Regions from separate parts of the Paenibacillus sp. JT22N15 genome, predicted to be linked through region 1. Evidence: riboswitches for the same ligand, from Rfam matches in the RefSeq annotation. Region 1 holds a riboswitch; the other holds the start of a gene.
What was found. A riboswitch is a leader RNA that binds a small molecule or an ion and turns the genes downstream of it on or off. The one in region 1 is predicted to bind cyclic di-GMP.
Positions count from the first base shown of each region.

Region 2: it holds a riboswitch for cyclic di-GMP, as region 1 does, so the genes downstream of both, AC50X8_RS29030 (glycoside hydrolase family 26 protein) here and AC50X8_RS21590 (transglutaminase-like domain-containing protein) in region 1, are expected to answer to the same signal.

Region 1 covers NZ_JBXENV010000011.1:65,463-69,828, forward strand. The annotation lists gene AC50X8_RS21585 (SdrD B-like domain-containing protein) at 1-1,426, opposite strand, end outside; gene AC50X8_RS21590 (transglutaminase-like domain-containing protein) at 1,710-2,525, opposite strand; cyclic di-GMP riboswitch class I at 2,539-2,623, opposite strand; gene AC50X8_RS21595 (hypothetical protein) at 2,983-3,453, opposite strand; gene AC50X8_RS21600 (GNAT family N-acetyltransferase) at 3,681-4,175, shown strand; gene AC50X8_RS21605 (response regulator) at 4,224-4,366, opposite strand, start outside.
Region 2 covers NZ_JBXENV010000020.1:34,370-38,735, forward strand. The annotation lists gene AC50X8_RS29025 (glycosyltransferase) at 1-827, opposite strand, end outside; gene AC50X8_RS29030 (glycoside hydrolase family 26 protein) at 1,248-2,195, opposite strand; cyclic di-GMP riboswitch class I at 2,280-2,368, opposite strand; cyclic di-GMP riboswitch class I at 2,447-2,534, opposite strand; gene AC50X8_RS29035 (mannosyltransferase family protein) at 2,623-3,882, opposite strand; gene AC50X8_RS29040 (glycosyltransferase family 2 protein) at 3,886-4,366, opposite strand, start outside.

The sequences.
Region 1 (4,366 bases):
GGGTGTTCGTGCCATTAGCAAAATCTCTAACGGTCCCTGTAATTTCAATGCCGCCAATTGTACCTCCTGGAGCTAGGGTGCTGAACGACCACTCCAAGGCAACCAAAAATTCGCCAGCATTTAGCACAATGCGGTTCGTACCAGCTGTCGTGCTCACTGTAATTGTGCCGTTAGGCGCAAGGCTGCCGCTATACGCATGCCAAGTTTCAGTCGTACCATCGCTTGTTTTATAACGAAGCTGGGAAGTGAAAACATTTGGCATTTTAATGCTGCTGTAGTCCATTTCCGCAGGCAGCACATCTGTCAATACCAGGTTCGACAAAGAGGTATTTACATTCGTCCCCGTATTGCTGATGCCGCCGATGTTGAACTTCTGTGTTTGGCCATGCCAGCGATACTGGTAAACACGCGACTTGGTTAGTCCGGAAACGCCAGATACTGGCTCTCCGAATTTAGTTGTCACATCAGCGTCAGGATCAGTGACCGAGCCGCCACCTTCGAGCGTATAACCGCTCAAAATTTCAACATTATTTTTGCGTTCCAGCGGTGTTCCGGTCGGATGACCATACCCTAAATCGTCAGGGAAGGTGACCGATACTTTCGCTTCGAAAGATTGTCCGGAAGCAAGCTCAATATTCGACCAAGTGATCGTGCGAGCTGTTGAATCATAGACACCGCCTTCTGTTGAGCTCACATATACAGCATCTGGCGGCAGTGTATCGACTAACGTCGCATTTTTCAAGCTGCCAGGGTTATCATTGCCGGCTTCGCCTTTAATGCCTACCGTATACTCAACCGCTCCGCCAATAATCGGAACTGTGCTGCCAAATCCAGTAGCTTGGCTTTTATAAGCCCACCACTTGTCGTAGGTCGAAGCAGTTGGCGTCGCCGTCGGTGTTGCTGTAGGCGTCGGTGTAGCTACCGGATTCGGGTCCGCGTTAATCGTTACATTCGCCGATGCCGTTGTACTTTCCGCTGAATCAACGAGTGTAATCGTCGCCGTATTCGTCGTAGGCACAACCGAGCTTGAGCCAGTCGGCTTCGCTTTCACGGGAATTTCCAGCTTCACCGAAGTACCGGAAGGCAATGGATGTGCATTGACGGTTAGAGTTTGGCCATTTTTCGTATCCCAGCCTCCATCCTCCCAGCCATCTACAATTTCAAATTGTGCCGGTACTGTATCAACAATCGTTACATTCTTACCGACATGAGTCGCTCCATCTGCCTGATACAAGATCGTATACTTGAAGGTATCTCCTACATTAACAGTGCTCACACTGGCTGTCTTTGTAAAAGTCAGCCCTGTAATCGGTCCTGCTGCCTGTACCGGTGCTGCGAATGGCTGTAATGCAGCTTGCAGCAGCAAAACGAGCAGCATGATCCAGGAAATCTTGTGCCTGATCGCTCTCTGTCTACTTGCGGGCATCTCATCAATCCTCTCTTTTTCTCTATCTCCTCTAGTTTCTCTCTTGTTGTGAATACCGATAATGCCTAGTACAAAAACATTACCTTACGAATACCACGTCATTTTCCATCCTCTTCCTCCTTGTATTCAAATAAGAAAATTATATCCAGCCCAACTGTACAAAAACTTTACAAGCCTCCCCTTTATCCGTCAGCTAAATAACTGCAAAAAAGCTTCGTCCATCCGATGAAGGATAGACGAAGCTTCTGTGTGTACCTATTGAGTTATATGTGTTTATTTCCGTTTAATAAACTTTAGCAGCCGTATAACGCGAGCTGTCTTTAATCATTTTGCCCGCTTTCTTGCTGTTCTTCAGGCCAGCATCAAGCGTCGTATCGATCGTGATCCATTTGCCGTCCAAATATACTTCATTCCAAGCGTGATAATTTGATACATCAGACGCTTTGCCCGTCACCATCTTGGCCGGAATGTCCAAGCTGCGAAGCATGCCTGCCATTAATGCAGCGTAGCCGTAGCAAATATCTTTCTGCGAACTAAAGGTACGATCGATTTGAGGCAAATAATCGTTGGTCACCTTAGCCGCAAGCTGATGATCGTAAGAAATATTCGCTACAATATAATTGTAAACCGCCGTTACCTTCTCGGTATCCGTCTTTGCTCCCTTAGTCAGTTCCAATGCTTTCTTAACCGCTTTGCTGTTGCTGCTCCAATCAATATTTTGTATGGAGTTCAAATAGACGAGGCTGCTGTCACTCAAATTCAAGGTAACTTTGCCTGTATGAACTGCTCTATATTTTTTGGTACCACTTACGTTTTCCAATAATGAAATCGTATAATCTCCATTGCCCAGTTGAAGCGCAAACCATTCTTCTGTCTGGTTTGTCCGGAGCGCATACGTATAATTTTTGCCGTCTTTGGCTACAACCAGCCTTGTATCTACGCCTGACTTGACCTCATAACGAATGCCGATGCTTCCTTTATCCACATTGGATTCGTCGAGCCAGCTTGTCCCAGCTGCCGCTGCCACTTGAGCAGTTGCTTGAGGGAACACGGACAGAATCAACGCCAGCAAAATCATAACCGTTAAACTTTTGCGCATAAAAAAAACTCCCTTCGGTGGCTAGGCTGCCATCTAATAATAGAGAAGGCCCTTTAGCTTTGCGTCCCTGCCTTTCGACAGGTTTGCCGTTATCGTGTAAAGTTTTGTAAGTGGTGTTAGGTAGAAAAACTACCTTATATTAAACTATGATTATCTCTAGTATATACCCATTATTTGCAATAAACAATACGTTAAATCTTTTTTATTTCCAGGCTGAGGCTTGTATTTTCTGGTTTTTCTTCATCCATCTCCGCTTTAACCGTTTCATAAAAGGCTCTTCCTTCCGCTCTTTAAGCATGCCCTTTACGTCTCTAAGCAGGAGCATATACCGCATTTCATCTTCGTGCTTCAAGCTTTGAAATTCTTTCAAATGTTCTGCGCCCATCTCGCTTCAACTCCATCATGCGTTTTATCAATCCTATGTCGGTTGATAAAATTCCGATACCCGAAACAGCGTTTAGCTGCTTTTGACCGTGTAAAACTTTTGGAATCTCCAAAACTTCCTTGGTCCTGTCGACAAATAAAGCCACGCAAAAAAATCACGAATACCATCATCTACGATTCCCTCATTGTACCGATAAAGCTGACGCTGGTAGTTCAGGCGGCATATTTCCACCCCGTCCCACCAAAAAGAAAACGTGTTCCGCTTATCATCATGCTCCAGAGTAATCATAAATTTCCCTTCCGAAAGCTGAAAATACTGCTTGTCATAAAAAAACAAAGGCCCCTCAGAAGTAGCTGTAATGCCAATAAAATGACCTCTATGATGGGTATAAAAGCCACGAACGATGGTGTAATCGGTCATTTGATTCAAATTCAGCTGTCGTAGGTGCTGGGCTCCCTCGCTTATACAGCAAGCCAGCTCAGGATAGCGAAAATGGCGAATGACATTCATTTGCCGCTTCTCGGTTATCATCATCTTCTTCAACCATTCCTTTGGACATGCTATTTTTTTGAAAATGAAGCTCGTAAAGCTTGTCCGTCTCCATTTTCACCTACTCCTCCATTATAAATAGGGCAACTCTACAATTTCTCGACAAAATCTCTGTTTAATCTCGCAAAACTTACAAAATAATAGGCCGCATAGAATATTGAATTTTTATTCCTTCAACAGTATGATAATTCAAAGGAATACTCAGAAAGGACTGCAGCCCTTTGGAAGAACAAAAACTTTGGACTAGAAGCGACGGATTTACAATTAGCACAAATAAAGCTTATTTGGATATTGAAACGATTTATAAATTTCTAAACGAGGAATCTTATTGGGCAAACGGAATTGACAAAGAACTTGTACAAGCAGCCATTGAACACTCCATTTTGTGCTACGGCATTTATCAGGGGAATCCGCTTAAGGAACAAGCGAAGCTAGTTGGTTTTGCGCGAGTTGTCACCGACCTTGTCCGCTTTTCCTGGTTAGGGGATGTATTTGTTATACCCGAGTTTCGAGGTATAGGACTTAGCAAGTGGCTATTAGAAACCATATTGGAGCACCCCAAACTAAAAGGAACAAGCTTTAATCTAGGTACAAAAGATGCTCAGACTTTATATGCCAAGTATGGTTTTAAGCCTCTCGAGCAAGTAGAAAGAAGAATGGCACGGCCATTGGATTGGAGAGCTATTTATGAGGGCTATGGTTTAAAAAGTCAATAGCACTCGCTTGCCCCTCCAATTATTTACCATTTTGTTTCCTTCACCAGTCTACAAACCATTAACGCCGCTTTTCCAATCTTTGTACCATTCTGTAATGTATGCGCTTGGCTGCTCGTTCAATTCCTCCATCAGCGCGGCGGTTAAAGCATTGTACTGCTGATTAACCATAAGATGATTCCCTTTAGACGCAT
Region 2 (4,366 bases), on a different contig from region 1:
TGATCGGATATGGACTCAGACGTTAGTCCTAGTGCCAGCACCTCATTCAAGCAATAAGAATCAAATCCATTGGATTGAAGCTTCATCCCTGTAGCCAAATCCTCTGTTATCGTACCGATAACGAAACCACCAATATGGTCAATGGCGCTGCGCCGGAAGATGCAGTTGCTGCCCACATAAATAACAGCGTTAAAACGGTCTCTTCCAGATTGAATAAGCCGCATAAACATATCTTGCTCGTTCGGAATGTTGCGCCCTTGGTAATAGTTGTATTGGAAAATATCTTCGTTGTAAAAAACTTGGGGCGTTTGTACGTAAGCAAGCTTCTCATTCTCTGCAAAAAATCCTACCGTTCGCTGTAAAAAATCCGGTTTGGGCATCATATCGGCATCTAAAGTAAGGAGCAAATCGCCCTTCATCTTCGTCAGCGCATGATTCAAATTACCCGCTTTAGCATGTTCATTTCCGGGACGATCGAGATAATGAACGCCTAAACCTTCGGCTAATTCTCTCATTTCCGCTCGCTTTCCATCATCACACACCCAAATGTTTAACAGATTTTCCGGATAATTCAAGTTTTTACAAGCAAGTATGGTTTTTCTAACCAAGGATGGCGGTTCATTGTAGGTAGCGATCGTAACATCCACAGAATAAAGGTTGTCAGGTAATGGCGCAGGCTTTCTTTCAGTGGGTTTTAGCAGAAGAATGTGGAATAAAACGGATTGAAAAATAGAAATGATTTCAAAAAATAGTAACAACGATCCAAAAATTAATGACCAGCCAGATGGGAGTGTTTGTACAAGTCTCCATACTAGATACACGATCATGATAGCAATGGATAGCGTTGTTAATATGTACCTAGCTTTTGTTTTCAAATAACCCCAATCCTTTGCGCTCTATTTATTCGCCATAATTCCATTCCTTTTCTGACTAATCTACAACATGGATTGACTATACTGTCTAATTTCGCTGTCGATATTTGTTAAATCGGCCGGAAATATGATATTTTTGGCGGCTAAGGCTCAAATTCAAAGTTATCTTATCACAATCCTTGCCCCTTTAAAAGTTAATTTTTCTTCTTAACATTGTAATCTTATTGGCAAAAGTGTAGAAAAAAAGCGAAAAAACTCTAATTTTACGCGGTTTACGCGAAATTAGAGTTTTCTCAGAATACCTATTTAGTATTATATCAGCCAGTGTTTGATAGAGTTGAGACCAGGACTTGACGACTAGCCCCGTCTAATCTTTTAAAGCGTTTTTTGCAGCGTTTGGTAAGCGCTCAGGCTATCAGCCGACGAATCGATATGCCAGTCCAGCTCTTTGTTCTCGTTGAACCAGATCAAGCCTTTAATTTGGCTGTACGCTGGCGATTGCACTTGATTCATCGCATCAATAACCCATTCGTTTTTGCTGCCGCCGCTTTCTGTTGTGCCAGTTTCAGCGATAATGATCGGCTTGCTCGAAATGCTTGTCAGCGCTTGGTACGAAGCGTAGAATACGTCGTTAAAGCTTCTCCACGAGCTCCACGATTCTTTCGTTCCAAAGTTGTAGCCATCGATCGAAAGCAGGTCTACGTAAGCATCGCCTGGGTACATAGCTGTAAACGATGCGTTTTTGCCAACATTTTCAGCGTTTACGTTGTACATGAATTTCACATTCGTTGCGCCTTGCTCTCTGAAAATCGTAACGACACGTTGGAATGCCGCTTTGTAAGTCTCGTTTGTGTTAACTGTGCTGTCGCCAACGCCCCAGCCGTACCAGTTGCCATTGCCTTCGTGGAAAATGCGAAGCCAAATTTCAGGGTTTTTGTTAGCTGCTTGCCAGTTAACCAGTTGTTTTGCCGTTTGTTTCAGGTAAGCGTCTACTACGCCTCTATTAATATCAGCAGTCGAATATTCTTTGTAATTTTTATTTTTAAACTCAAGGGTAAGTAGGTTAATCGAACCATTATTATTTACATAGTCCATAAAGCCCTTCCATTCATTAATCCCTTGGTTCGAGTTGACAAAAGTATGTACAACATCTTGGTGTCCACCGATTAGTTGCTCGTAGGCAGCGATGTTGTTCAAGCTTTGGTTCGGCCAAGTGCCGATCCATGCTCCGTTGTAAAAGTTGGTTTGCGCGCTAGCAGGGAGTGCCCAGAGTAATGTCGAAGCGAGCATAAGGAGTGTAAGAGCGAATTTTGTAGTTTTCATAGTAAGTTCCTCCCCCGAGCGAATGATGGTCGTGGTCCGAAGAACACGCCGCACCTTCATCAGGCAAAGGAGGCTATGTCGGGCTTCGGCAGCTGGCGAGCATATCCTGTTTAAGGATGAAGCCCCTATAGCTTTGCGCACATCAGGTTTCCCTGAGTTTGCCTTTTCGTGTAAGCAATAAAAAAAAGATAGTCCCTGCTCCCGAAAGAACAAAGTCTACCTTGATTAATAAAGGAAGAATCGATGTTGAATTCGGTAGCTGGCGAGCATATTCCGTTAGGAATGAAGCCCCTGTAGCTTTGCGCACATCAGGTTTCCCTGAGTTTGCCTTTTCGTTAAACGATCTAGGTATAAAGTACGAGCTAAAGTAATATGGTGCTATTGTACACCTTAAGCGCAAATTTCGTCAATTTATTTTTTCATAAATTTATACAACGAAAAAATATCCATTAAAGTAGCAAATCGCATACACAATATGAAGCAGGAAAAACATCATGAAATAAAACATTTGCAGCGCCTTATTATTTTTCAGCACATCCGCAAAATAAATGTAGAAGGGGAACGCAACCATGACATAACGTGGAATGCTCTGCAAAAATTCGGCGCTGGCGAACGGAATGAGCATAAGCAGCAATCCATAGGCAAAAAACAGCCATTCATGAGCATTACGGCGAATATCTTTCCAGCGCATAATAAGAAAGGCAGCAAAAATGACGAGGACGGCATTCGCGATAATAAAGGCAAGCAGGCCATTTTCCCAGCCGCCATTTCCTGAGAAATAAGGCTTTTGGATAAAATGAATATAGTTCGAGAACGGAGCAACCGTCTTGCGATACCAGTTGATGCTTTGCTCGGTAATCGGAGCCAGCAAATCGCCAGTAAGCCATTTCATGTACAACAGATAACCGGCTAGCGGCAGCGCCGAAATGATTGCATAGCCTAAATACTTCGTGTCCTTCCACTTGAAACGGTACAGCCTGTGTTCGATCAACAGCGTACCCACAACGAAAAACAAGTTGACGAAGCCCAAATTGCGCGTCACAGCGGACAAGCCCCCGAACAGAAACGCGAGAAAATATCGTTTTTGCATCGCATAATAGACGGTCATTAGCGACAGCATGAGGAACAGGCTCTCTGTATAAGGCACGGCATAGAAGATGGCGGTCGGAAAAATGAGCAGCAGCAGCACCGCGACTTGGGCGTGCTCCTGTTTCAGTCCTCTTTTTAAACAAATGCCATAAAAATAAAAAAGTGATACGAGCAAAAACAAATTCGATAAAACCGATCCCACGACTGTCGCATCGTATTTAGAAATAGACTCCACCAAAAAGACTAACAAAGGGTATAAAGGGAAAAACACCCAATTTGCACTAGGATGCGATTCGTTGATGTTATACGTATCATAGCCATTTTCGGCAATTCCCAAGTACCATACGCTGTCAAATTTCCTTAGATCCTCGAAGCTCGGCTTCTTCAGCTGTGAAATATCCGTCTGGATCGAGAGCTGGCTCGATGTGAAATCATGCCCCTGCACGACCGTATAGTCCGGCGGAATTTGATAGTTCGAAAACAGATTCATGCCGAGAAAGCCTGCAAAATAAAGCAATATTCTCGTAATGACAAACAAGGAGAGCAGGAAGATCAAAACTTGCGTATTCGATTTTGCTTTAAGCAGCAGCGATTCCATTCGTCACCTCGTCTCTTGTAATTGCTGCGATTTCGTTTCCACCGGCACAACGTTATGCAGCACGGTTTCCACGAAGTATTTCGGGCGTTTCTTCGTTTCAATGTAAATTTTGCCGATATATTCGCCAATTAGTCCAATGCACAGCAGCTGAATGCCGCCAATGAACCAAATCGAAAGAATCATCGAGCTCCAGCCGGATACCGTGTTGCCCTGCAAATGCCTGACGAATACATAAAGGGCGAACACTAGGCTCATGACCGACATAAAAAAGCCGACAACCGACACCGCGCGGATAGGAGACACGCTGAACGAGGTAATGCCTTCCCATGCGAAGATAAGCATTTTTTTCAGTGGATATTTCGATTCGCCGGCGGTTCGCTCCAGACGATCGTAATACACACTGTCGGATTTGAAGCCGATGGTAGGAATAATGCCACGCAGGAATAGATTGACCTCCTGGTACTCCTCCAGCTTGTCAACGATC